One region of the Brevibacillus gelatini genome, then DNA from elsewhere that is predicted to be linked to it. Evidence: riboswitches for the same ligand, from Rfam matches in the RefSeq annotation. Region 1 holds a riboswitch; each other region holds the start of a gene.
The links. A riboswitch is a leader RNA that binds a small molecule or an ion and turns the genes downstream of it on or off. The one in region 1 is predicted to bind thiamine pyrophosphate.
Positions count from the first base shown of each region.

Region 1 (7,636 bases):
CGACGGCGCGAGCGTTGAGTCCGCAGGCAGCGATTGCGCTTGCGGCGCGGGAAAACGCCGTAATCCGCTACGATTACCGGGCGCAGGCACCGTTTTTCCACTATACAGCCGACGATGGCAAACGGCATGAGGTATGGTTTGAGGACGCCCGCTCGATTCAAGCCAAATTCGATCTGGTGAAGCAACTGGGCATACGTGGAGTCAGCTTCTGGAAGCTTGGTTTGCCGTTTCCGCAAAACTGGCTGTTGATCGAAAGCAACTTCCGCGTCCGCAAACGAACGTAGCGAGCAGGTGTACAGATAAGAATGGGCTGCGCCAAACTGCTTGGCGCAGCCAAGTTTATGAATCGGGCCTGTCATCTCGCGCCTGTCATCCGGGCAGTCCCTCATACGCATCGCGCACTGCTCAAAGCGCCCTCCGTTGGCAATGCAGGGCAGCGCAGCACTGAGTGCTTACCCGGTCACGTTTTCCATCGGTAGCAATCGTGGTATGATGGTTAGAAGAATACGGGAAAAGGAGAGAAAAGATGGGAGAGTGCAAGCTGAATCACAGCAAAGAGGATGTGCAAAAGAAACTGGCCGAGCAAGCGCCCTTTTTGTCCGAAGTGCGGGTAGGACAGTTCCGGCGCGTGCTGGAAGGCGAGCTTAGCCAGGAGCGGTTGAACGAGCTGTTTCACCTGTTGAAAAAATACGATCTGGCAAGCCCGGAAGAGCGCCTCGCGCGCGAACAGCAGATGGATCGCCTGTTTGGCTAGAAAAAGCCGTCGGCAGTTCGGTTTGCGGCCCATGAAGTCTGGATGCACCTGAAGTAGCGGGGAATGGATTCTTCGCTCTTCGCCAGCACAGGAGCACTTCTTCGCCGTCAATGGATTGCTGTTGTTTGCTTTGCGCGCGTTTTTTTGATCCATCTCGGAGAAAGTGCGCTTCGATTTTTGAAAAAACGAGAGTTCTTTACGTACATAGGGCAACAAGTTGTTCGATCACTTTTCTATCCATATATGAGCACCCCTGGCGGGAGATAATGGCCGGAAGGAAAAAGCAAATCGCTTTTTACTCCCCGGCGGCAAGGAGCAAAAATGAAAGACAGAATCTATTATCAAGATGCGTATGTGAGAAAGTTTACGGCGCAAGTAATCAGGCAAGGGCGGGAAGAGGACGGTACGCCGTACGCCGTGCTCAGCCAGACGGCGTTTTACCCGACGGGAGGCGGACAGCCTGCCGATCTGGGCACGCTTGGAGATTGTCGGGTCATTGACGTGGAAGAAGTAGCGGGCGAGGTGCGTCATCGGCTGGAAGCTCCGCTACCGGAGGACTGCACGGAAGTGATCGGTCAGATCGATTGGGACCGCCGCTTCGATCACATGCAGCAGCATGCCGGACAGCATATTTTGTCCGCCGCGTTTCTGGAAGTAGTGCAGGCGGAGACGGTCGCGTTTCACCTGGGAAAAGAACGCGTAACAATCGACGTCCGCCTGGATGAACTGACACCGGACGTATGGGAAGCGGTCGAGCAGCGGGCCAATCAGGTCGTGCTGGAAAATCATCCGATCATCGCCCGGTTTGTCGATGACGAGGAGCTGGCTACACTGCCATTGAAAAAACAGCCGACGGTCACGGAAAATGTTCGCGTCGTCATCATCCCGGAGTACGACTACAATCCGTGCGGTGGCACACATCCTGCGCGCACAGGCGAAGTGGGCATGATAAAAATTCTCGGCTGGGAGCGCCATCGCGGAAACATCCGGCTGGAGTTCATCTGCGGCTTGCGCGCTTTGCGGGACTATACACGCAAGCAGGTGGCCGTGCGTGAACTGGCGAAGCTTTTTGCAACCAGTGAAGCAGACCTGATCGTGCAGGCAGAGCGCGTGCTGGCTGAACGGGACAGCTTGAAAGCAAGACTCGCCGATGCCGAAAAGCAACTGCTGGAAAGCGAAGTCCGAAAGCAGCTTGACGTGGCAGAGCAAGTGGGAGCAGCGCGGGTCATCACACGAGTTTTCCCGGACAAAACCATTCAGCAGCTGCAGCAGTTCGCCCAGCTTGCGGTCGCGGAGGCGCCGGACGTCGTATGCTTGCTGGCCGCCGCGACTGACGAGAAGACCCAGCTTGTATTTGCGCGGGGTCAGGCCGTGAACGTTGCTGTCAATCAGCTAATCAAGGAGACGCTGCCGCTGATTGCCGGAAAAGGCGGCGGCAATCCGGCGATGGCGCAGGGCGGCGGTCAACCAGCGTCTGCTGCGGACGAAGTGCTGGCACATGCCCGCAAGCTGCTTGCCGAGTCCCTGGTCTGACGGACGAGTCTCGATTCGCGGCCAGGCCGTTCATGCCTGGCCTTCACGATGATGGTTGATGCAAGGAGGAAATGACAATGCTATGGAATCCCGGTGACAAAGTTCGCGTGACGCAGCGGACAGGAGAGTATATTGCGGAAGTGCTGGAAATTCACGATACGAAGTTGTTGGTCAAGGTGCTGGCGGTGACGAAATACCCGCAGCAGGGCGACCTGCATACGTCCTACGAGGTGGATGTGCCGCTGTTTCACGAGCGCCCGGCACTCTCCTACCAGGAAAAATTCATGACCCCGGCCGCATCCGCCATCCGCTACAACGGCGAAGTGCCCGACTACAAAGAGTCTGTGCGCAAGGCGATGGAGCGGGAAATGGAGAAGCTGAAAAAAATGGCGGCCTGGTCCGAACGTTGCCTGGCTGTACTGGAATCGATGTACAAGGAAACCTTTACAAACACGAAATAGAATGGTACTGTAATACTCGAATGTACGACAATTTCATAGGTTTACTACCAAACGGGGGCCGAGCATCGTCGGCTGAGATTGTAACGAGTGTGTTACTGACCGTTGAACCTGACCTGGGTCATGCCAGCGGAGGAAGAGGTATAGGAATCGATTTCACGGTGCGGCAGTGGCGGCGTATTTGCCGGAAAACTGTTGCCAGATGATGAGATCCACTCAACCATCCCACGGCGGATGGTTTTTTTGCTTCCATCTGTCCGAGCGGATACGGATGGGTTACGCATACGGCTTCCACCGTTTGACTGGAGTGACTTCCGGCAGGCGAGGGAAGCCGTTTTTTATCCCTCGACAGGTGCCATCAAGAAGGAGGAATACAATGGTTGTTGTGCTGAACGGAAAAACAGCAGAGCTGTCGGCTGAAATCAACACAGTCCGCGACCTGCTCGCTTCGTATTCCCTGCAGGAGAAGATTGTCGTCGTGGAGCGCAACGGAGAAATCATCGACCGCTCCCGGTATGAACAAACACCGATTGCAGACGGAGACCGCATCGAAATCGTTCATTTTGTCGGAGGAGGATGACCAGCATGGATACATTGAAAATTGGCCCTTACGAGTTTCGTTCCCGCCTGTTGCTTGGGACCGGAAAATTCGCAGATTTGGAAACACAAGGAAAAGCAGTCGAGGTGTCGGAAGCGGAAATTTTGACGTTTGCGATTCGCCGTCTCAATTTGGAAAATCCGCAAGAGCCGAACTTTTTGGAACAGCTCGACCTGAAAAAATTCACTCTGCTGCCGAACACAGCGGGAGCGTACACGGCGGAGGAAGCGGTGCGCATCGCCCGTCTGGCGAAGGCTTCCGGCTTGTGTGACATGATTAAGGTAGAAGTTATTGGCGACCCGAAAACATTGCTGCCTGACCCGATTGGCACGCTGGAAGCGTCGAAAATTTTGGTTGAGGAAGGCTTTATCGTGCTGACCTACACCAACGACGATCCGATTCTCGCCAAGCGCTTGCAGGAGGTAGGCGTGCATGCTGTCATGCCGGGCGCATCCCCGATTGGCTCCGGACAAGGCATCCTCAACGAAAACAACCTCCGCTTCATCATCGAGGACGCCAAAGTGCCTGTGATCGTGGACGCAGGCATCGGTTCGCCAGCCGATTGTGCGAAAGCGATGGAGCTGGGCGCTGACGGCGTGCTGCTGAATACGGCTGTCGCGCTCGCCGACAATCCGGTGTTGATGGCCGAAGCGATGAAGCTTGGAGTGGAAGCGGGACGCAAAGGGTTCCTCGCAGGACGGATCGCGAAAAAGCGCTACGCGTCGGCGAGCAGCCCGACCGAAGGGATGATCGAGTAGCGTGGACCGACTGACAGAAGCGGTAGAAGCGATTGCCAGCCGCAAAGAAGAGCTGTTTGCCCTTTTGGCAGAGCTCGTTTCCCATCCGACTGTGAGTCCGCCAGCGCGAAACAGCGATGCGGCGCAAACCGTACTCGCCAATCGGCTTGCGGCCATTGGCTTTGAGGTTGATCGCTGGACCGTGTACCCCGGCGACGACAATATCGTCGGACGACTGCCGGGCAGTGCTCCTGCCAAGGCGAACAGCCTGATTGTCAACGGGCACATCGACGTCGCAGAAGTCGGCGACGATGCGAGCTGGACGTATCCGCCGTTTTCCTTGACCCGCGGCGCAGACGGGCGGCTGTACGGACGCGGTGTAGCCGACATGAAGGGCGGACTGGCGGCAAGCCTGTTCGCCATCCAGATGCTGCGCGAGCACGGCGTCGAGCTGGCAGGCGATTTGCTGTTCCAATCGGTGATTGGCGAGGAAGCGGGCGAAGCCGGAACGTTGGCTGCGCTCGAACGCCGCTATCAGGCGGACTACGCTGTTGTCGTCGACACGAGCAACCTGCACATGCAAGGGCAGGGCGGTGTCATTACCGGCTGGATCACGATTGAGAGCCCGACGACCTTGCACGACGGGATGCGGGCACGGACGATCCATGCAGGAGGTGGTGTGCGCGGCGCGTCTGCCATCGAGAAAATGGCGAAAATCATCACGGCGCTGCAGGAGCTGGAGCGGGACTGGGCTGTGATGAAGGCGTACCCCGGTTTCCCGGCTGGCAGCAATACGATCAATCCTGCCGTAATCGAGGGCGGACGTCATGCTGCGTTCATTGCGGATCGCTGCGCGCTCTGGATTACCGCTCACTTTTACCCGAACGAATCGTATGAACAGATCATTCGCGAAATCGAAGACCATGTCGGACGGGCAGCAGCGGCAGATGTGTGGCTGCGCGACCATCCTCCCGTCTTTCGCTGGGGCGGTCGCTCCATGATCGAGGAGCGCGGGGAAATTTTTCCGTCCCTGGAGCTGGATACAAAGCATCCGGCCCTGGCGCAGCTGCAAGCCGCCTATGAGAGCGAGCTGCACGAGGCGCCTGTGGTGGACATGTCGACCACCGTCACGGACGCGGGCTGGTTCGCGCATGCCGGCATTCCCGCTGTGCTGTTCGGTCCGGGCGAGCTGAAGTACGCCCATGCTGTCGACGAGTCGATTGATCCAAAACAGCTTGTCCGCTTTGCCCAGATCATGGCCCGCTTCATCGCCAGCTGGTGCAATACGCCAAAGGAAGAGAAGGAGTGAAAAGAGAGCATGGCAACCTTTACAGACCGATTGTTGCGCAGTGTGGCTCCGATCTGGGAGCGCGTTCACCAGCATCCGTTCGTAACGGGTCTCGGTGACGGCACGCTGCCTGTGGAGTCGTTCAAATTTTACCTGAAGCAGGACTACATCTATCTGATTGATTACGCCAAAATGTTCGCACTTGCCAGTGTGAAGGCATACGACCTGGAGATGAGCGCCCGGTTTGCGGCCTTGCAGGAATCGACGCTCAACATGGAGATGGAGCTGCACCGCCAGTATGCCGCCCGCTTCGGCATTTCCCGCGAGGAACTGGAAGCGACCGAGCCGTCCTTTGTCATGCTCGGCTACACCAGCTACATGCTGCGTGCCGCGCACCAAGGCTCGCTGGCCGAGCTGGTCAGCGCGCTGCTTCCGTGCACGTGGAGCTACTGGGAGATCGGCAAGCGGCTGGCGCAGGTCGAAGGGGCGCTGGACCACGAGCTGTACGGCGAGTGGGTGCGCATGTACAGTTCGGACGAGTTCGGTCAGCTCGCGATCTGGCTGATCGACATCATGAACAAGCTGGCAGAAGGGAAAAACGAGCAGGAGCTGGCGAGACTGGAAGAGTATTTCGTCAACACCTCCAAGATGGAATACATGTTCTGGGATATGGCCTATAGAGAGGAAATGTGGCCGTGCGCGATCAACTAGCTTTCTCCAACGTCCGCTTCTCATACACAGGTACGCCGATTCTCGAAGACTTTGATCTGCGCGTGAAAAAAGGCGAGTTCGTCAGCTTGATCGGGCCAAGCGGGATCGGAAAAAGCACGTTGTTTCAACTGATCGCGGGACTTTTGCAGCCCGAACAGGGAGAAATCCGGCTGGACGGGGAACGGATGGAACAGCGGTTGGGGCACGTAGGCTACATGCCTCAGCGCGATCTACTCATGCCGTGGCGGACGATTGTGGAAAATGCAGCCTTGCCGCTGGAGATCAAGGGCGTGCCGAAAAAGGAAGCGCATGAGCGCGTCAGACAAGAGCTGCCCCGGTACGGATTGCAGGAGTGGGCAGACGCCTATCCTGCCCAGCTTTCCGGCGGCATGCGGCAGCGCGTCTCCTTTTTGCGCGCGCTGCTGTCCGGGACAGACCTGATGCTGCTCGACGAGCCGTTCAGCGCCCTCGATGGCATTACGCGGCTCGACATGCAGGAATGGCTGATGGAAAAATGGCAGGAGACAGGCAGTACGATGCTGATGATTACGCACGACATCGACGAGGCGATCTTGCTCGCTGACCGCGTGATCGTCCTGTTGGGCAAGCCGATTCGCCAGCCAATCGAGCTGCACGTTTCCATCCCTCGGCCGCGAGCGGTCGGCAGCCGGAATCAGCCTGGCTTTCTCGCCCTACGCGAACAAATCTGGACGTTGCTGCGCACAGAACAGTCCAGGCTGCAGAAGCTGGGGAGGGAAGCGTGATGACGAGAGGGGTTTGGTTCGGCATTTCCATCGCGCTCTTTTTCGTCGCCTGGGAGGCTGTGTGCCGCCTGCTGGCCGTGCCGCCGTTCATCCTGCCGCCGCCGAGTGCAGTCGTGCTGGCACTGTGGGAGTTGCGCGGCGCACTTCTCGGGCTGCATCTGTGGGCGACGTTGAAGGAAGTGCTGCTCGGCCTGTCTGTCTCGATTGTCTTTGGCGTTTTGCTCGCTTTTGCGATGAAGATGAGTCGAGTCGTCGAGCGACTGGTCTATCCGTATATTGTCATATCGCAAACGATTCCCATTATCGCATTGTCTCCTGTCTTTATTTTGTGGTTCGGATACGATTTGTCCGGAAAAATCGCGGTGACGATCCTGTTCACCTTTTTCCCGATTGTCGTCAACATGTATGACGGTCTTCGCTCGACAGACAAGGAGATGCTGCAACTGCTGAAAACAATGGGCGCGACCCGCTGGCAAATGTTCACGAAGCTGCAGTTGCCGTCGAGCCTGCCGCATTTTTTCAGCGGCTTGAAGGTGGCCGCGACGTACAGTGTCGCGGGTGCGACGATTGGGGAGTGGCTCGGCGCGAGTGAGGGGCTCGGCTACTTCGGCAGACGGGCATCGGGCAATTTTCAGGCACCTGCGCTGTTTGCCTCGGTCCTGCTGCTCTCTGTCCTGGGCATGCTGCTGTTCTGGCTCGTCGGGCGGATCGAGCGCCGTCTGTCTCCGCATACAAAAACGAAACACCCAATATCCAGGTAAAAAAAGTAGGAGTAGGGAGATCAATCATGAAA
Region 1 is NZ_CP154342.1:2,435,752-2,443,387, reverse strand. Features, by position in the region: gene AAFJ72_RS11630 (LysM peptidoglycan-binding domain-containing protein) at 1-284, shown strand, start outside; gene AAFJ72_RS11625 (hypothetical protein) at 527-754, shown strand; gene AAFJ72_RS11620 (alanyl-tRNA editing protein) at 1,076-2,287, shown strand; gene kapB (sporulation phosphorelay system protein KapB) at 2,365-2,748, shown strand; TPP riboswitch at 2,790-2,900, shown strand; gene thiS (sulfur carrier protein ThiS) at 3,122-3,325, shown strand; gene AAFJ72_RS11605 (thiazole synthase) at 3,331-4,101, shown strand; gene AAFJ72_RS11600 (acetylornithine deacetylase) at 4,103-5,389, shown strand; gene tenA (thiaminase II) at 5,399-6,079, shown strand; gene AAFJ72_RS11590 (ABC transporter ATP-binding protein) at 6,064-6,843, shown strand; gene AAFJ72_RS11585 (ABC transporter permease) at 6,843-7,604, shown strand; gene AAFJ72_RS11580 (ABC transporter substrate-binding protein) at 7,631-7,636, shown strand, end outside.

Region 2 (7,636 bases), 1.7 Mb from region 1:
TGAACAGGTTGAGCAAGGCGCCAAGGTAAATGACCAAAGCCCAGAACGGGTCCTGTGTCCACCAGTACAGCGGCAGCGCAGGCAAAAAGGCAATCATGCCGGCAAGCGGTCCGCCGTAGGCGAGATAGGCTTCTGTTTTGGCATCGCGCGGCATGTCTTTCATGGATATAAAAGCACCCGCAAACGGGATGAAGACGGCTGGCGAAGTTGCAATGCCTTTTCGTTTGGCAGCGATGACGTGCCCCATTTCATGGACGAAGATCAGGTAGACGAGCGCCACGGCGAATTTCCAGCCGTAAAACATGGCGTACGCCCACAGGCTGATCGCCATCGACAACAAGGTTGTGCCGAATTTGGAAAACTTGAGAATGCTGAGCAACCATTTGAAATTGGCCAGCAAGAAAGCACCGATGGCCAAGAGGACCGAACGACTTTTTTTCATCAAAGCTCCTCCCATACGTCATGCAGTCTTTCTTTCATACGGATGACGCCCAGGGAAGTTTCTACTGGTCCGCAAGTCGCGGGTTCGAGAAGCGAAAGCCGTACTCTCCGTATGCAGGGTCAAAGGCGAGTTTTCCGCCATCGAAAAACCAGAAATCAGCGGGCCGGATTACAAAGCGCAAGCCCTCCACTTCGAAAACGGCGTCACCGGGCATGGCTTCGTCTTTTTCAATCGCGTAAAACAGTCCGCCCGTTCCGGGTCCGCTTGTCCGTACGTACAGCCGCAGCGTATCGCCAGGACGAAATTCCGCATAGCGCTGGTAGGCGAGAGAGAACGCAGGCTCTATCGCAAGGGTGATGCTCATGGGCAAGCTCCTTTCCATCTTTTCAAGCCCATTGTAACACAAAGCAAAAATGCCCATTCGGCTGCGATCTTTTCCGAATGGGCAGTCTTTTTTACGGGCAGCGGTTAGTCCCTGCCTTTGCTGACGTCTTTTGTCGGATGCATGAAGCGGGCATTGCCTATGGGTTTGTCCTCCAAAAGCTCCTTGTTTTCGTAGGAGTTCCAGCCGATGTCGTTGGTCGGATGCACCCACTGGTCGCCTGCCATGATCGAAGGGTCTGTGTCTGTGCTCCAGTTGTTCAACGGGGACTCTTCGGAATCGTAATGGCTGTCGCCGATCACCACGCCAAACTCGTTGACAAAAGGCCGCTGGATCGTGCGGGACGATTTTTTGAAGTCAGGCGCGCTGATCTGATGCGGCAAGGTTCCATCGAGGGAAATATCCTTCGTCTGCCCGTTGTTTTTTTCGTCGTTGTCCATTTGTTGGACCTCCTTATCCACACAGCCGATATGTTTGCCTGCTCGCCTTTTGCATCAGTGTCCTTTTGTGCCTAACGGTTTTCTTTTAACCGCTCTTGTGGTTCACTATTAATGGAACCGTTGGAACGGACGGCTTCCGACTGTGCCTTGGGGCCACGGATTTCTGCGGTTTTTCCAAAGTCTTTTGCTTTATTGCGTACCATGTCTCGTCCTCCTCTTCATGCGAAGCTGAAAATAGTATGACCAAAAGGCGCTGGAGAATGGGCGTGAATTTGATAGGGAAAGGATGGCAGTTCACATGGCGAAGAAAAAACAAAAGCAGCAACAGCAAAACGCGACTACAGCGACAGAAGCGAAAACTTCTCTCGGCAGCCTGAAGGATTTGGTGAATGCCGATGCTTTGGCCAAGCTGAAGCAGTTGGAAAAAGAAATGAAGGCCGAAAGCGAGCGCAAGGCGAAGGAAGCAGCAGAGCAAAAGCGCCGCGAGCAGGAAGAGCGCGAGCGCAACAAAAGCTTTGCCGAACTGCTGGATGAATATGAGAAAAAAGGCGGAGGCAAGTACAGCTAATGCGCGAAGAACGGCAGACGGATCGACCGGATACGTCGAAAAACGGCCTGATGAAAAAGCGGCAGCTCGCACTCAAGGATGAGTCGATCAAGCAGCGCAGCCGGCAAGTGCTTGGCCGATTAGGGAAAAAGCAGCCCAAGGAGTGATTTTTTCCCCTTCTTCCCCATATAGCTAGGAGAGGGGAAGGAGGGAGATCATGGGGACAATCCTGCTCCTGCTCAGTCTCCTCTGTGTAGCGGTAGGCACCTGGAAGCTGAGCGGTATCTACAAGGCAGACAAGGGTGACAGCAAAACGCTCTGGTGGACAGTCGCAAGTGTCGGGATTGCGCTCTTTTTTCTTTTAAAGCTGATGACAGATACGTATCCAACATAAACATGCACCTGTTGTTTCAAGCTGCACAGGTGCATGTTTTTTATTCGCAGCAAAGCGCGGTTTTTGTTTGTTTTTGACGAATTATACACAATTTTCTCGCTTTTTGTGATATTTTGACGGAAAATCACTTTCCGGCTTCTGACGTGATAAGATGAAGGAAATAGATGATGTGCTTTGGGAGGGAAGCCATGAACCAAGCGATTCGATTTGATTACTCTAATGCACGCCCTTTTGTGAGACAGCATGAATGGGAACAGCTTGCACCAGCAATCGGGCAGGCGCATGAAATGTTGCACAAAAGAACGGGTCCAGGCAGGGACTATCTCGGTTGGGTTGATTGGCCGCAGAGGTATGACCGCGACGAGTACGAGCGGATTCGCCAGGCGGCGGCACGTATCCAGGCTGATTCGGATGTGCTTTTGGTAATTGGAATCGGGGGTTCATATTTAGGGGCAAAAGCTGTACTGGACATTTTGGGCCACAGTTTTTACAATTTATTGCCGAAGTCGAAGCGGCGTTTTCCGGAAATTTATTTTGTCGGGAATAACATCAGCCCGGTTTATATCTCTCATCTGATGGACGTGATCGAAGGAAAAGATGTGTCCATCAATGTCATCTCGAAGTCGGGCACGACGACGGAGCCCGCGATCGCTTTTCGGCTGCTGCGCAACTGGCTTGTGAACAAGTACGGACGCGAACAGGCGAGGAAGCGCATCTATATTACGACGGACAAAACGCGTGGCGCCCTGAAAAAACTTGCCGAGGACGAAGGCTACGAGAGCTTTGTCATTCCGGACGATATAGGCGGACGTTTTTCCGTGTTGACTGCGGTTGGACTGTTGCCGATCGCAGTGAGCGGAGCAGATGTGGATGCGCTGATGAAGGGAGCGCAGGACGCGTGCGAGCGCTACAAGGTCATGGATCTGTACGAAAATCCGTGCTACCAGTATGCGGCCATTCGCAATGCGCTGTACCGCAAAGGCAAAACCGTGGAGCTTCTGGTCAGCTACGAACCGCAATTCCGTTATTTTTTGGAGTGGTGGAAGCAGCTTTTCGGGGAGTCGGAAGGCAAGGACGGCAAAGGAATTTTTCCCGCGTCCGCCGAGTTTTCCGCGGACTTGCACTCGTTGGGGCAGTACATACAGGACGGCATGCGGCAGTTGTTTGAAACCGTTGTAACCGTGAACAAGCCCGCCGTTGACGTCACCGTACAGGAGGACCCGCTGGATGTGGACGGGTTGAACTTCCTGTCCGGCAAGCGGATGGGTTTTGTCAATAAAAAGGCTTTCGAGGGAACGGTACTGGCCCATGTAGACGGCGGCGTACCGAACCTGCTTGTGGAAATGCCAGAGGCGACAGCGTATCACCTTGGTGCCCTGATTTACTTTTTTGAAAAGGCGTGCGGGATCAGCGGCTATTTGTTAGGAGTCAACCCGTTCGATCAGCCCGGGGTGGAGGCGTACAAGGCCAACATGTTCGCCCTTCTGGGAAAACCTGGATTCGAGCAGCAGAAAGCGGAACTGGAGGCAAGATTGCGCGAGAACAAAACGTATTTGACTGTGGAGGAGACGGCGGCGTATTTGGAGCTTCCTGAAACGTTTATTTTGGAAAAAATTCATCAGGGCAAAATCCGCGCTCTCCACGACGGAAATGAGTATATCATCAACAAGGAGCAGTTCAACCACCATCTGGAGGAAATACGCAAGCTTCGCGAGTTCGAGGAAGCGGAGCGTCACGAGACGATTCCGGAAAGCTACGATGTAAAAGACGAAGACTAGGGAGCAGGATGAAGAGAGAGCATCTTGTCAGATCACAGCCAAGAGGACTATACTTGGTGGGTGAACGAAAATAAAAGATCAAGCAACTCGGGGAGTCCTTCATGCGGGGCTGAGAGGACGGAAGCGAACGACCGTCGACCCATTGCACCTGATCCGGATCATGCCGGCGCAGGGATACGGTTGCCGGCAAACAGCGCTTTATTCTTGGTTTACATGCGTATGAAGCCCGCCTTTTCCTGCGAAGGAAAGGGAGGGCTTTTTCTTTTTGCTTTAGGAAATGGCCCCGCAGAGATTACAACAGCGAGGAGAGAAACAAATTGAGCGATTGTCTCGTAGTGGGTGGAGGAATTATCGGATTAAGTCTGGCTTATGAGCTGTCACGAAGAGGGATGAGCGTAACGCTGGTCGAGCAGGACGAATGGGGCGGTCAGGCGTCTTCTGCTGCGGCGGGGATGCTTGCGCCCTTGAAGGAGTTTGCAGCCCCAGGCCCGATGCTCGATCTGGGCATGACGTCCCTGGCCTGTTATCCACAGTGGGCAGCCGAACTGGAGGAGTTTACCGGAGGGGACGTCCAGCTCAGCCTGGAAGGGCTGCTCACGGTTGCGCTCAACGATGACGAGCAGGAACAGCTTTTGGCGAAGTACCTTTGGCAAAAAGAAGCGGGGTACAGCGTTCACTTTTTGACGGAACGCCAGCAACTGGCTGAGGTGGAGCCGCTTTTGACCGAACAGGCGCAGGCAGCCATTTACTCTCCGTATGAAGGTCATATCAACAACCGCATGCTGCTGCGCGCGCTTGTGACAGCGTGTCGGCTGCAAGGCGTCGTGCTGCACGCAGGCTGTGTCGTGAGCGGCATAGCGGTAAAAGGCGGCCGGGTAGTCGGCGTGGAGAGCTCGCTTGGGCCGCTGCGGGCAACGCAAACGATCATCACGTCAGGCGCGTGGGCGGGCATCATGCTGGAAATGCTCGGCGTATCGGTTCCCGTTCGCCCGGTTCGCGGCCAGATCGCGGCCGTTTCCTCCGCAGGCATCCCGCTGCGCACCGTCATTTTTGGCACATCGGGCTACATCACCCCGAAAAAGGACGGCAAAATCGTCATCGGCGCGACCGAAGACGAAAGCGGCTTTCAGCGCGAGGTCACATTGGCTGGCTTGGCCAGCGTCCTGAACGGCGTCATGCCGTATGTGCCAGCCTTGCACAGTGCCGCTTTTCTGGAGGCGTGGGGCGGACTGCGGCCCGCTACGGCAGATGGCAAGCCGCTGCTTGGTCCTGTGCCCGGTTGGGACGGGCTTTCCATTGCCGGCGGGCATTTCCGCAACGGCATCCTGCTGTCCCCGGTAACAGCGAAATGGATGGCGGACTACCTGGAAAAAGGCGAGACGGAGCGCCTGACACCGTTTTTGCCTTCCCGTTTTCTCGCGGAAACAGACCAAGCGCAGCACAAAATGGGCTAGTCCGGACTGCAAACCGGTACACCTCCCCATGGGCACCTGTATATGGTAATAAAGAAACACCAGAAGGGGAGGAGTTTCCATGCAGTCTGAGAAAAAGCTGTACCAGGCTGACGTCCAGACGGTCAGCTTGATAAAAGATATGCGTGAAAATGTGCAAAACATATGCAAGGAACACATCGAAAAAAAGGTGCGCATCGAAGCGATTGACGGCCAGGTTTTTGAAGGGGTGATCGTGGATATTGACGATCAGAACGTATACGTGGAAGTGGACGATCCCGATGCAGAGGAAGACGGCTACGAGATCGAAGAGGTAGCCAGCCGCAAATCGCATGGAGACTGGGACGGGTACCCGAATTGGACTCCCTATGGCTATCCGTATGGCGGGTATCAGGCGTTTGGCGATGTCAGTCCGCTTGGCAGCAGCAGCCAGCCCAATCGGCCTCCTGCCGGTCAAGTCAGCCCTTACGCGGAAGATTGCTATCCATACGCTCCGATCAGCCCATTCGGCAGTCCGACACATCCCTATGGGCAGGTAAGCCCGTTTGGCAGCCCAGGCCAGCCGTACGGGCAAATGAGTCCGTTTGGCAGCCCAGGTGTGCCGTATGGGCAGGTGAGTCCGTTTGGCAGCCCAGGTGTGCCGTATGGGCAGGTGAGCCCGTTTGGGAGTCCGGGTCAGCCGCATGGGCAAGTGAGTCCGTTTGGCAGTCCCAGCTTTCCGTATGGCCAGGTGAGTCCGTATGGCGAGGGCGCTCCTTTCGTCAGCCCGTATTCCGGATTCAATCCGTACATGTCGCCATTCCCACCGTTCCCGCCCTACCCGCCGCAGTCGTTTTACCCGTTTCCACCACCGCCGCCGCCACCTCCGGCTGCAGTCGTCGTGCCAAGGAAAAAACGCCGCCGTCCGTGCCGAAGAGGCAAAAAAATCATCCCACTCGCCTTGTTTACGCTTTTGACGATCGCACTGCTCTAAAACGTGAAAGCATCGAGCGATCAAGCCTCTTGCCAACCGCAGTTCCGGCAGCGAGGCTTGTTGCTCGTTTTGCCTGCCCTCGCCTGTGAGTACAACCTGCTGTTTCGGCGCACACTACCAGTAGCATGTAACGAAGGCAGGGATACAAATGAAGAAAATCCAAAGCAGCTTACCAGGGACGAAGGCGACATTCGGGTATTTTCGCGAATCGCTTGAGCCGCATTTTACATTGGCTAACTGGGATTACGAGCACGGCTATTTCGACCGCAGCCTTGACGACAAAAACACGGTGTACCTGCGCATCCCGGTAAAAGTTTTGCAGGGCGAGCTGGACAGCCCCGATGCCTGGCTGGAGCTGGGCGAACCGTTTGTTTTGCGCCACGTCTACAACACAGGCGTAGAGGAAGAGATCGGCTACTACGCCCCCGTCGCTTCAGCCGTGATGAACCAGTTCCAGGAACCGCTCGACAAAGACGCCGAGATCGACCCCCGCTGGATTCGCAAGGCCGAAGCAATCGTCAAAGAACTGGAAAGTCGTTTCGGGTGAAAAGTGGGCCTTGGGCAGGCCTGCTTTTTTTGTTGCACTTTGCTTCGCTGAAAGCCAGCGAGGAAGGGCTTTTCATTTTTTCCTTTCTCACAAAGATTTGTTTTTCCACTATCCGTCAGGTAATATTTCCCTAACAGCAAAACGACCGACCACCCGTGCAAACCGACGTCCAGTCAGGAAACAGGAGGCGACCACATGGCGTTGTATCATGCGATAGCGAAATGGTATTGGAAAATCCGCAAGCCGCTGACTCTCGGAGTGCGCCTCATCGTGGCTGACGAACAAAAAGGCGTCCTTCATTTGGCACACCTCTGCCGTTTTCATGCAACCGCTTCTCCCATGTGTTATAGTGAGATCAACAACAACGAGCGTGCTTGACCGCTTCGAAGGATAAAAGTGAGGGCAGACCAGCATGAAGATTGCGACTGTACTGCGAAATGACGATTATACACGGGAAGTAGAACAATTGTTGAAGGAAAAGCTGCGCGAGGCAGGCAGTCCGTACACGTTTGTGAACGGAACAGAGGCCAAGCCTGACATGGTGCTCTCCATCGGAGGGGACGGGACGCTGCTGGAGGCGGTGCATCAATACGGAATGGAACCTGCCTATGTCGGGATTCATACGGGCCACCTTGGTTTTTACGCCGACTGGCGGCCGGAGGAGCTGGATGAGTTCGTCGAC
Region 2 is NZ_CP154342.1:764,497-772,132, forward strand. Features, by position in the region: gene AAFJ72_RS03945 (site-2 protease family protein) at 1-442, opposite strand, end outside; gene AAFJ72_RS03950 (iron-sulfur cluster biosynthesis family protein) at 504-806, opposite strand; gene AAFJ72_RS03955 (DUF3905 domain-containing protein) at 911-1,264, opposite strand; gene sspK (small acid-soluble spore protein K) at 1,336-1,467, opposite strand; gene AAFJ72_RS03965 (YqkE family protein) at 1,563-1,832, shown strand; gene AAFJ72_RS03970 (hypothetical protein) at 1,832-1,978, shown strand; gene AAFJ72_RS03975 (hypothetical protein) at 2,029-2,205, shown strand; partial or broken gene AAFJ72_RS03980 (glucose-6-phosphate isomerase) at 2,394-3,743, shown strand; gene AAFJ72_RS03985 (excisionase family DNA-binding protein) at 3,765-3,983, shown strand; TPP riboswitch at 4,062-4,178, shown strand; gene thiO (glycine oxidase ThiO) at 4,301-5,437, shown strand; gene AAFJ72_RS03995 (hypothetical protein) at 5,517-6,407, shown strand; gene AAFJ72_RS04000 (YugN family protein) at 6,556-6,954, shown strand; gene AAFJ72_RS04005 (hypothetical protein) at 7,150-7,332, shown strand; gene AAFJ72_RS04010 (NAD kinase) at 7,367-7,636, shown strand, end outside.
Region 2: linked by a shared signal. The riboswitch ahead of thiO (glycine oxidase ThiO) and the one ahead of thiS (sulfur carrier protein ThiS) in region 1 are both predicted to bind thiamine pyrophosphate.

Region 3 (7,636 bases), 320 kb from region 1:
CGCAAAGCAAATCGTGGAAGATGAACGGTTACTAGCAAACAAAGGCATCATGTCTGCGATTGACCCAGACGCGCGTTTTGGCTGGAAAAGCAATACCCTCTCCTTTTTTGGCTACAAAGAGCATGTAGCGATGACAGAAGAAGAGATCATCACTGCGATTGAAGTTACGGGTGGAAGTGAAGATGATGGCAAACAACTGCCAAAGCTATTAGAGCAAACAGAAAAGACAGGTATGAAGATTGAGGAAGTCATCGGAGACACTGCTTACTCTGGAAAAGACAATTTAAATCTCCTTGCCTCAAAAGACATTCAACCGATAGTCCCCTTAAACCCAATTGTCCATTCCGGAGGAATGAAACAGGAAGGCTTTACATACAACAAAGACGCCGACTTTGTCATTTGCCCAACCGGAGAGCACAGTATACGAAAAGCGGTACAAGGGAAGAAAAAATCCGGGCGCAGCCGTTCTCTTGTCTTTTACTTTGATGTGGAGAAGTGCAAGACATGTCCACTTCGCGAAGGATGCTACAAGCCTGGTGCCAAAGCAAAGACTTATTCCATTCGTATGGTGGCGGAGCACTATCAAGAGCACATGAGGTTTGAGGCAAGCACCACCTTCAAAGAGCGATCGAAGCGTCGCCGGATCATTGAGCACAAAAATGCTGAATTAAAAAGATTTCATGGATTGACCAGGGCAAAATACCGTGGTTTATTTGGTATGCGGATACAAGCATACTTAACGGCATTCGTTGTAAACGTAAAGCGAATGGTAAAGCTAATAAAGCAAATGCAGCCAGCTTCGTAAGAAGTAAGGCTGCATTCTTTTTGATGCCGTCGGCATCAATTATTGACATGAACCCATTATTAAAAACCGAGAGAGCACTTTTGCAGTGCTCTCCAGCTGCGGACAGGTTTTTTGCTTATCATTTTACGATCTGCTGTTCCGGTTCAATATGAATGTGAACCGTATTGATCTTGTGCACACGTTTCATCCGTTCTTCGATATTTTCGGTGATGGTGTGGCTTTCCACTACGTTCAACTGCGGATCGACATGGATCACGACGTCAACGAGTACACTGCTGCCGTGATAACGCGCCTTAATATCACTGATCGCTTTCACCCCGGGAATGGAGACGATCGTCTCCCTCAACTTCTCCAGTTGCCCCTCGTCAAAGCCATCGGTCAAACGATGCGTTGCCTCCCGGAAAATATCCCACGCTGTCTTCAAGATGATGACCCCGACCACAAAGGCTGCCAGCGGGTCGAGCCAATGGAGCTGGAACTGGGCGCCCGCCACTCCTACAAACGTCCCGATGCTGACGAAGGCGTCCGAACGATTGTCGGCTGCGGCCGCGAGCAGCGCCTGGCTGTTCGTTTTCACGGCGAGCTGGCGATTGTAGCGATAAACCCCCAGCATGATAGCCGCTGTCGCCAGCGCCGTCCAGCCCGCAAGCATGTCCGGAGCCGTGTGGTTTGTATCAAACAGCGTCGGAACTGCCCCTGTAATGACCTCCAGTCCGACAAACAGCATGATGAACGACGCGACCAAGGCAGAGATCGTCTCTGCACGAAAGTGACCGTACGGATGGTCGCGATCCGGCGGCTTGCGGGCAATGCGCAGCCCGATCAGCACCGCAATCGATGCCACCACGTCCGTCGAATTGTTCAGCCCGTCTGCCATCAACGCTGCCGAGCCCGTCAGCGCAGCCACTCCTATTTTCAACGCCGAGCAGAAAATATAGGCGATAATACTGACCCACGCGCCCCGCTCTCCCTGCTTCAGATCCGAATATACATCCACACTCATCACCTCAAAAAATCTCCATCGCCCTATTCGCAAAAAAGCCTTGGAACAGAACGTACGAAAGCAGTTTCCCGTTTTCGAATTTCATCGTAACAGACGCAATTCGTGTGGGTCTACAGAAACAGTTTTAGTCCGATTCACGAGTATAGAAGGGGGGAAAATATGTTGCCCTGCGGCAATTTTTGTTGGAAACTTTTTCTTGCCAATATCGGGTCATGTCCGGTATCCTAAACTTGCAATCACAACCAAAAACAAGCACGGGAGCTTGGAAATCACCAGGCTGAGAGGATGGTACTGTGCCATCGACCGTTGAACCTGAACTGGGTAATGCCAGCGGAGGAATGTCCATATGACAGATGAGCGGCGTGTATCTTTTTTTCGATACCCGTCTCTTCTCTGCTCTCGCGTCTGGCGTCGCATGCTCCCATGCGGCGTTTTTTCGCGACGGGCCTCTTTCGCCTCCCTACAAGGTTCGCGCTTTCGTGCAACCACGCCAAGGAGGTTTTTTTATGTCATCCATTTCATCTTTTCCTGGAAGCCGCAAAGTATACGAAGTAGGCAGCCGCCCCGACATTCGCGTGCCGATGCGCGAAGTTACGCTATCGCCTTCCAAGGGGCTGTACGGTGACACGCCTAACCCGCCGATTCGCGTGTACGACACGAGCGGCGAATACACCGCCGAAGGCTATGTTGCCGACATCAAAAAAGGGCTCCCGCTCGTGCGTCAGCGCTGGATCGAGGAACGCGGCGATACGGAGTGCTATGCAGGCCGCGAACCGAAGCCTGTGGATGACGGACTTCGCAACTTCGACAGCGCAGAGAAAATATCCGCTTTCCCGCGCGAAGGCTATCAGCCGCGACGGGCGAAGCCAGGCAAGACAGTCACCCAGCTTCACTACGCCTGCCGTAACATCATCACGCCGGAGATGGAGTTCATCGCCATCCGCGAAGGCGTCACGCCGGAGTTCGTTCGTGCCGAGGTGGCGGCAGGCCGGGCGATCATTCCCGCCAATATCAATCACCCGGAAGCGGAACCGATGATTATCGGCCGGAATTTTCACGTCAAGGTCAATGCCAACATCGGCACCTCTGCCGTCAGTTCGTCGATGGAAGAGGAAGTCGAAAAAATGATCTGGTCGGTGCGCTGGGGCGCGGACACGATCATGGACCTGTCGACCGGAAAGCACATCCACACGACGCGCGAGTGGATCATCCGCAACAGTCCTGTGCCTGTCGGAACCGTCCCGATCTATCAGGCGCTGGAAAAGGTGAACGGAAAAGCAGAAGAACTGACCTGGGAAATCTACCGGGATACACTGATTGAACAAGCGGAACAAGGCGTCGATTATTTCACCATTCACGCCGGCGTCCTGCTCCGCTACATTCCGCTGACCGCGAAGCGCGTGACCGGGATCGTCTCGCGCGGCGGCTCCATTCTGGCTGCGTGGTGTCTCGCCCATCACAAGGAAAACTTTTTGTACACGCATTTTGAAGAGATTTGCGAAATTCTCAAGGCGTACGACATCAGTATTTCCCTTGGCGACGGCTTGCGCCCCGGCTCGATTGCCGACGCGAATGACGAAGCCCAGTTTGCCGAATTGGAAACACTCGGGGAACTGACCAAAATCGCCTGGAAGCACGATGTGCAGGTCATGATCGAAGGACCCGGCCACGTGCCGATGCACCTCATCCGCGAAAACATGGACAAACAGCTTGCGCTCTGCCACGAGGCGCCTTTTTACACACTCGGGCCGCTGACGACAGACATCGCCCCCGGCTACGACCACATCACGTCGGCGATTGGCGCCGCGATGATCGGCTGGTTTGGAACCGCGATGCTCTGCTACGTCACGCCCAAAGAGCATCTCGGTCTGCCGAACAAGGAAGACGTGCGCAACGGTCTCATTGCCTATAAAATTGCGGCCCACGCAGCGGATTTGGCCAAAGGCCACCCGCGAGCGAAACAGCGCGACGATGCCCTGTCCAAAGCCCGCTTCGAGTTTCGCTGGAACGATCAGTTCAACCTCTCGCTCGACCCCGAGCGCGCCCGCGAATACCACGACGAGACACTGCCTGCCGAAGCAGCGAAGTCCGCACACTTTTGCTCGATGTGCGGTCCGAAATTTTGCAGCATGAAAATCTCGCACGACATCCGCAACCAGGCACAGGAGCAGGAGGAGATCGATCCTGCGGCCATCGCAGCGGGTCTGCAAGAAAAAGCCCGCGAATTTCGCGACCAGGGAAGCCAACTGTACAAATAAGTCCCCGGAGGTGGCTGGCAAGTGAAGGAAGCTTTGCGCTTGCGAGCAGAGATCGCTCGCCTGGAGGGTGACCTTGAACGTCTGAAACGCCAATTGCACCTTTTGCAAAATGAATGTGAGCATGAGTTCATCGAGACCCCGCTCGCCCGCACCTGCACCAAATGTCTGCAAACGGAAAGTCTCTATTATTAGGTAAAAAAAGACCGCTCTCCTTGAACGGCAGTTCCGTTCAGGGAGAGCGGTCTGTTCTTTTGTTCGGATCAACCTGAGCTTTTGACTTGCAAAGGCAGCCCTTCCTTGTAATACAGCTCAGGCGACAGCAGGATAAAGAAAATATGGACATTCGTGAAACCTTGTTTTTGCAAAATCCGGTTCATCGTGCTGGCTATTTCATCGTGTTGCCTTTGCTCCCTGGGAAACATCATGATTTCCAAGGACAGCGGACTATTCGTCAACTGCTCGACCAGAAGCAGCTCCAGCTTGACCTTTTCCTCGCTCACTTCTGCGATGCGGGCAAACTCTTCTATGATAAGGGGGGATACCGATTGCAGCTTTTCTTTTTCAAAGCCTTTAAAGCGAAGAAATGGCAAGTCAATTCCTTCTTTCCGGAACGGACAGCTGCCGACAGCAGCGGCGCTGAAACAGTTCCCAAAATCATTACCTTAGCAATTATAAACTACAGTCTATTTCTGCATCAATGAAGAAAAAGAATAAAGCGCCAGAAGACAAAAAAAGGACTATATCCGAAAAACAACTCTCTCCTTGCGAGCTTGTGGTGGACGTACCACGACAGGAGGTTGCGAGTCAGCCAGATATAGTCCATCCATACTTTTTCCAACGCGTTTTCGATCGTGTATGGTGATTCGTGAACTGTCCCTTAGTATAACGCAAATACAATACTTAATCAATAAAAAAGTTTCGTAAAAATTCATGTAATACCCTCCGTCCCGACATGTGCATAGACGAAGGCAAATCGTGACACGGTACAAATGGCAAGTACAATACACATACAGGAGGCTACCATGAAGCTTACGCCGGTTATTCCATTCGAGCCGACGACGACGGATGAAATCGCCGAAGGCCCCGAGTGGATCGCACAGGTCAAATGGGACGGCATCAGGCTCTTGACGTACTACGACGGCCGCTCCGTCAAGCTGTATAACCGAAAGACTAACGAGCGCACACTGCATTACCCCGAGATTGCTGCGATCTCCGAGTATTGCCGAGCTCAATCTGTCATCCTCGATGGCGAGGTCATTGCGCTTGGCGCTGATGGCAAGCCTTCCTTTTATGAGGTCATGCGCAGGGACGGCATCAGACGGATGGAAAAAGTCGCTTTCGTACAGCGTCAGGTCCCCATCTTCTACATGATTTTTGACGTCCTGTACGCAAACGGCGAGTGGGTCACTGCCTGTTCCCTGGCAGAACGCCAGCGCCTTTTGCAAGAGCTCGTCTCCCCGACGCCTACGGTGCAGCTCGTCGACAATTTTGCCAGCGGCCGGGAGTTGTTTCGGCTGATCGAGCAGCAAGGGATGGAAGGCGTTATCGTAAAAAATTTGACCAGCACATATGCCATCAACGGAAAAGACGCGCGCTGGCAAAAGAAAAAAAACTACCGCGATTTGATCGCTGTGGTGGGCGGAGTCACGATGCGGGATCAGACCGTCAATTCCCTGCTTCTCGGGTTATACGACAACAAGGGAGCTCTCTGGTACATCGGCCATGCCGGAACCGGAAAGCTGACCCAAAGCGATTGGCGGAGCTTGACGGACAAAATTCAACCGCTGATCCAGGCCGACATGCCTTTTTGCAACAAACCGGAACGCATGGGCACAGCGATCTGGCTAAAGCCGCAGCTCACAGCCAAAATCCAATACACGGAGTGGGCAAGCGGACACTCGCTGCGCCAGCCGAGCATCCAAGGCTTCGTCGACATCCCTGCCCGCCAATGTACGTTTGAAACGTGATGGGCGGACGGCTCCTACCGCGAATCCTCCTGCTGGGTAGACCGCTCCAGCCTGTGCTTGCCGTGGTTGAGCGCCTGCATTTCTCCGTAGCTCGCGAGCGCCCCGATCACCAGAAAAACAATATAGATGATCGCCGTCGCGATTCCGGCCGCCGGAGACTTGTCCCCGATCTTATCCCCGATCAGGATCGTGAGAAAGCAGCCGGCGATACTGATGATTCCCCCCCACACCATCAGGCGGAAAAAGCGATGCAGCTTTGTGCCTTTCGGGATCAGTATCTCGCTTTCTTTCTGTTTTTTCCTGCGCGCGGCGATGAACAGAAAAAGGAGCAGCGGCACCTGAAAAATCAGGACGTACAGCGTGAAGCTGTAACTGAGAAACTGGTCGATATCCGACACTTTTGGAAAGGCGAGCAGGGAAGTCACCACCATGAAGCAGCCGGCGGGCGCGTTGTACGTGTTGTAGTGCATCTGCCCGCCAAACGACCCGACCCCTACGAGAAAAGCCAGATACGCGACGATGACTTTAATACTGAACACCGGAAACCACATGCTGAACAAGACCATTTCCACACGGTCGAGAAAGTCCGTCAGGTGAATTTGCTGCACGAGAATGTAAATGGGAAAGTTGAGCCGCCCCGCAATGATGTGGCCCATCACTCCGAGAAGAATCAAGACGATAATCGTAGTGGTTAAACATACAATCATGATCCCATGCTTCATGGCGGCAAACATCAGGCGCGATTCGCTGCTGGCATGCAGAAAAGCGCCAAACAGCAGGATGTTTCCATATACGCCGATCGGCAGCAGGTTGCTTACGAAAATCCGTTCCAGACTCGCGCTCAGAATCGGCTCCAGCCGCTCGATGCTGTACTCGTTCATCAGGAGAAAGTAAAGCAGGAAACACATGATGAAGTAGGCGGGAAAATATATTTCGTTGACCCTTGCCGCCACCTCCAGGCTCGTTTTGCCGTAGTACATCAGCAGGAGAACGAACACAAGCAGGATGATTTCAAGCGGCGTGTGAGGCAGCAGGGAAATGCGCACAAAATCGGCAGCCCCTTTAATATCGAGGGCGAGGATCATCCATACGTAAAACAGGATAATCATGTTGATGAATCCGCCGATCCATTTGCCGCAGATGATAAACATGATCTCAAACAAATTTTTTCCAGGGTAGGCATGCACAAGTTCCGACAAGACATAGGCAACGAGTATGGCATAGCAAGCCGGAACAATTTGCGAGAACCACGCATCCATCTTGGCCACCTGGATAACGGCTCGAAAAAAGCTTATCATCATCCCCGTCATCAGCAAACTGAAGACCAGCCAGGCAATTTGCCGATGATTGATAACTTGCTTGTGTATCATGCACTCCCTCCTTTACAAGATCTGGTCAATCCACATTTTTACCCGCGGCCCCATGTTGTTCAGAAAAAAGTGGATGTGTATCATCAAGCCCTGCTGATATTGGACTGAGTACAATCCGATTGCCGAAAGGATATAAAGCGTATAGATGACGATTTGCTGTTTTCGCTCCATATGCTTGCGATGGAAGAAAAAATCGAGAAAGAAAAACAACAGCATCAGGATATACAAGGCTA
Region 3 is NZ_CP154342.1:2,756,005-2,763,640, forward strand. Features, by position in the region: gene AAFJ72_RS13200 (IS1182 family transposase) at 1-805, shown strand, start outside; gene AAFJ72_RS13205 (cation diffusion facilitator family transporter) at 924-1,802, opposite strand; TPP riboswitch at 2,054-2,164, shown strand; gene thiC (phosphomethylpyrimidine synthase ThiC) at 2,315-4,066, shown strand; gene AAFJ72_RS13215 (hypothetical protein) at 4,088-4,258, shown strand; gene AAFJ72_RS13220 (DUF1904 family protein) at 4,327-4,656, opposite strand; gene AAFJ72_RS13225 (DNA ligase) at 5,089-6,033, shown strand; gene AAFJ72_RS13230 (GerAB/ArcD/ProY family transporter) at 6,048-7,403, opposite strand; gene AAFJ72_RS13235 (hypothetical protein) at 7,416-7,636, opposite strand, start outside.
Region 3: linked by a shared signal. The riboswitch ahead of thiC (phosphomethylpyrimidine synthase ThiC) and the one ahead of thiS (sulfur carrier protein ThiS) in region 1 are both predicted to bind thiamine pyrophosphate.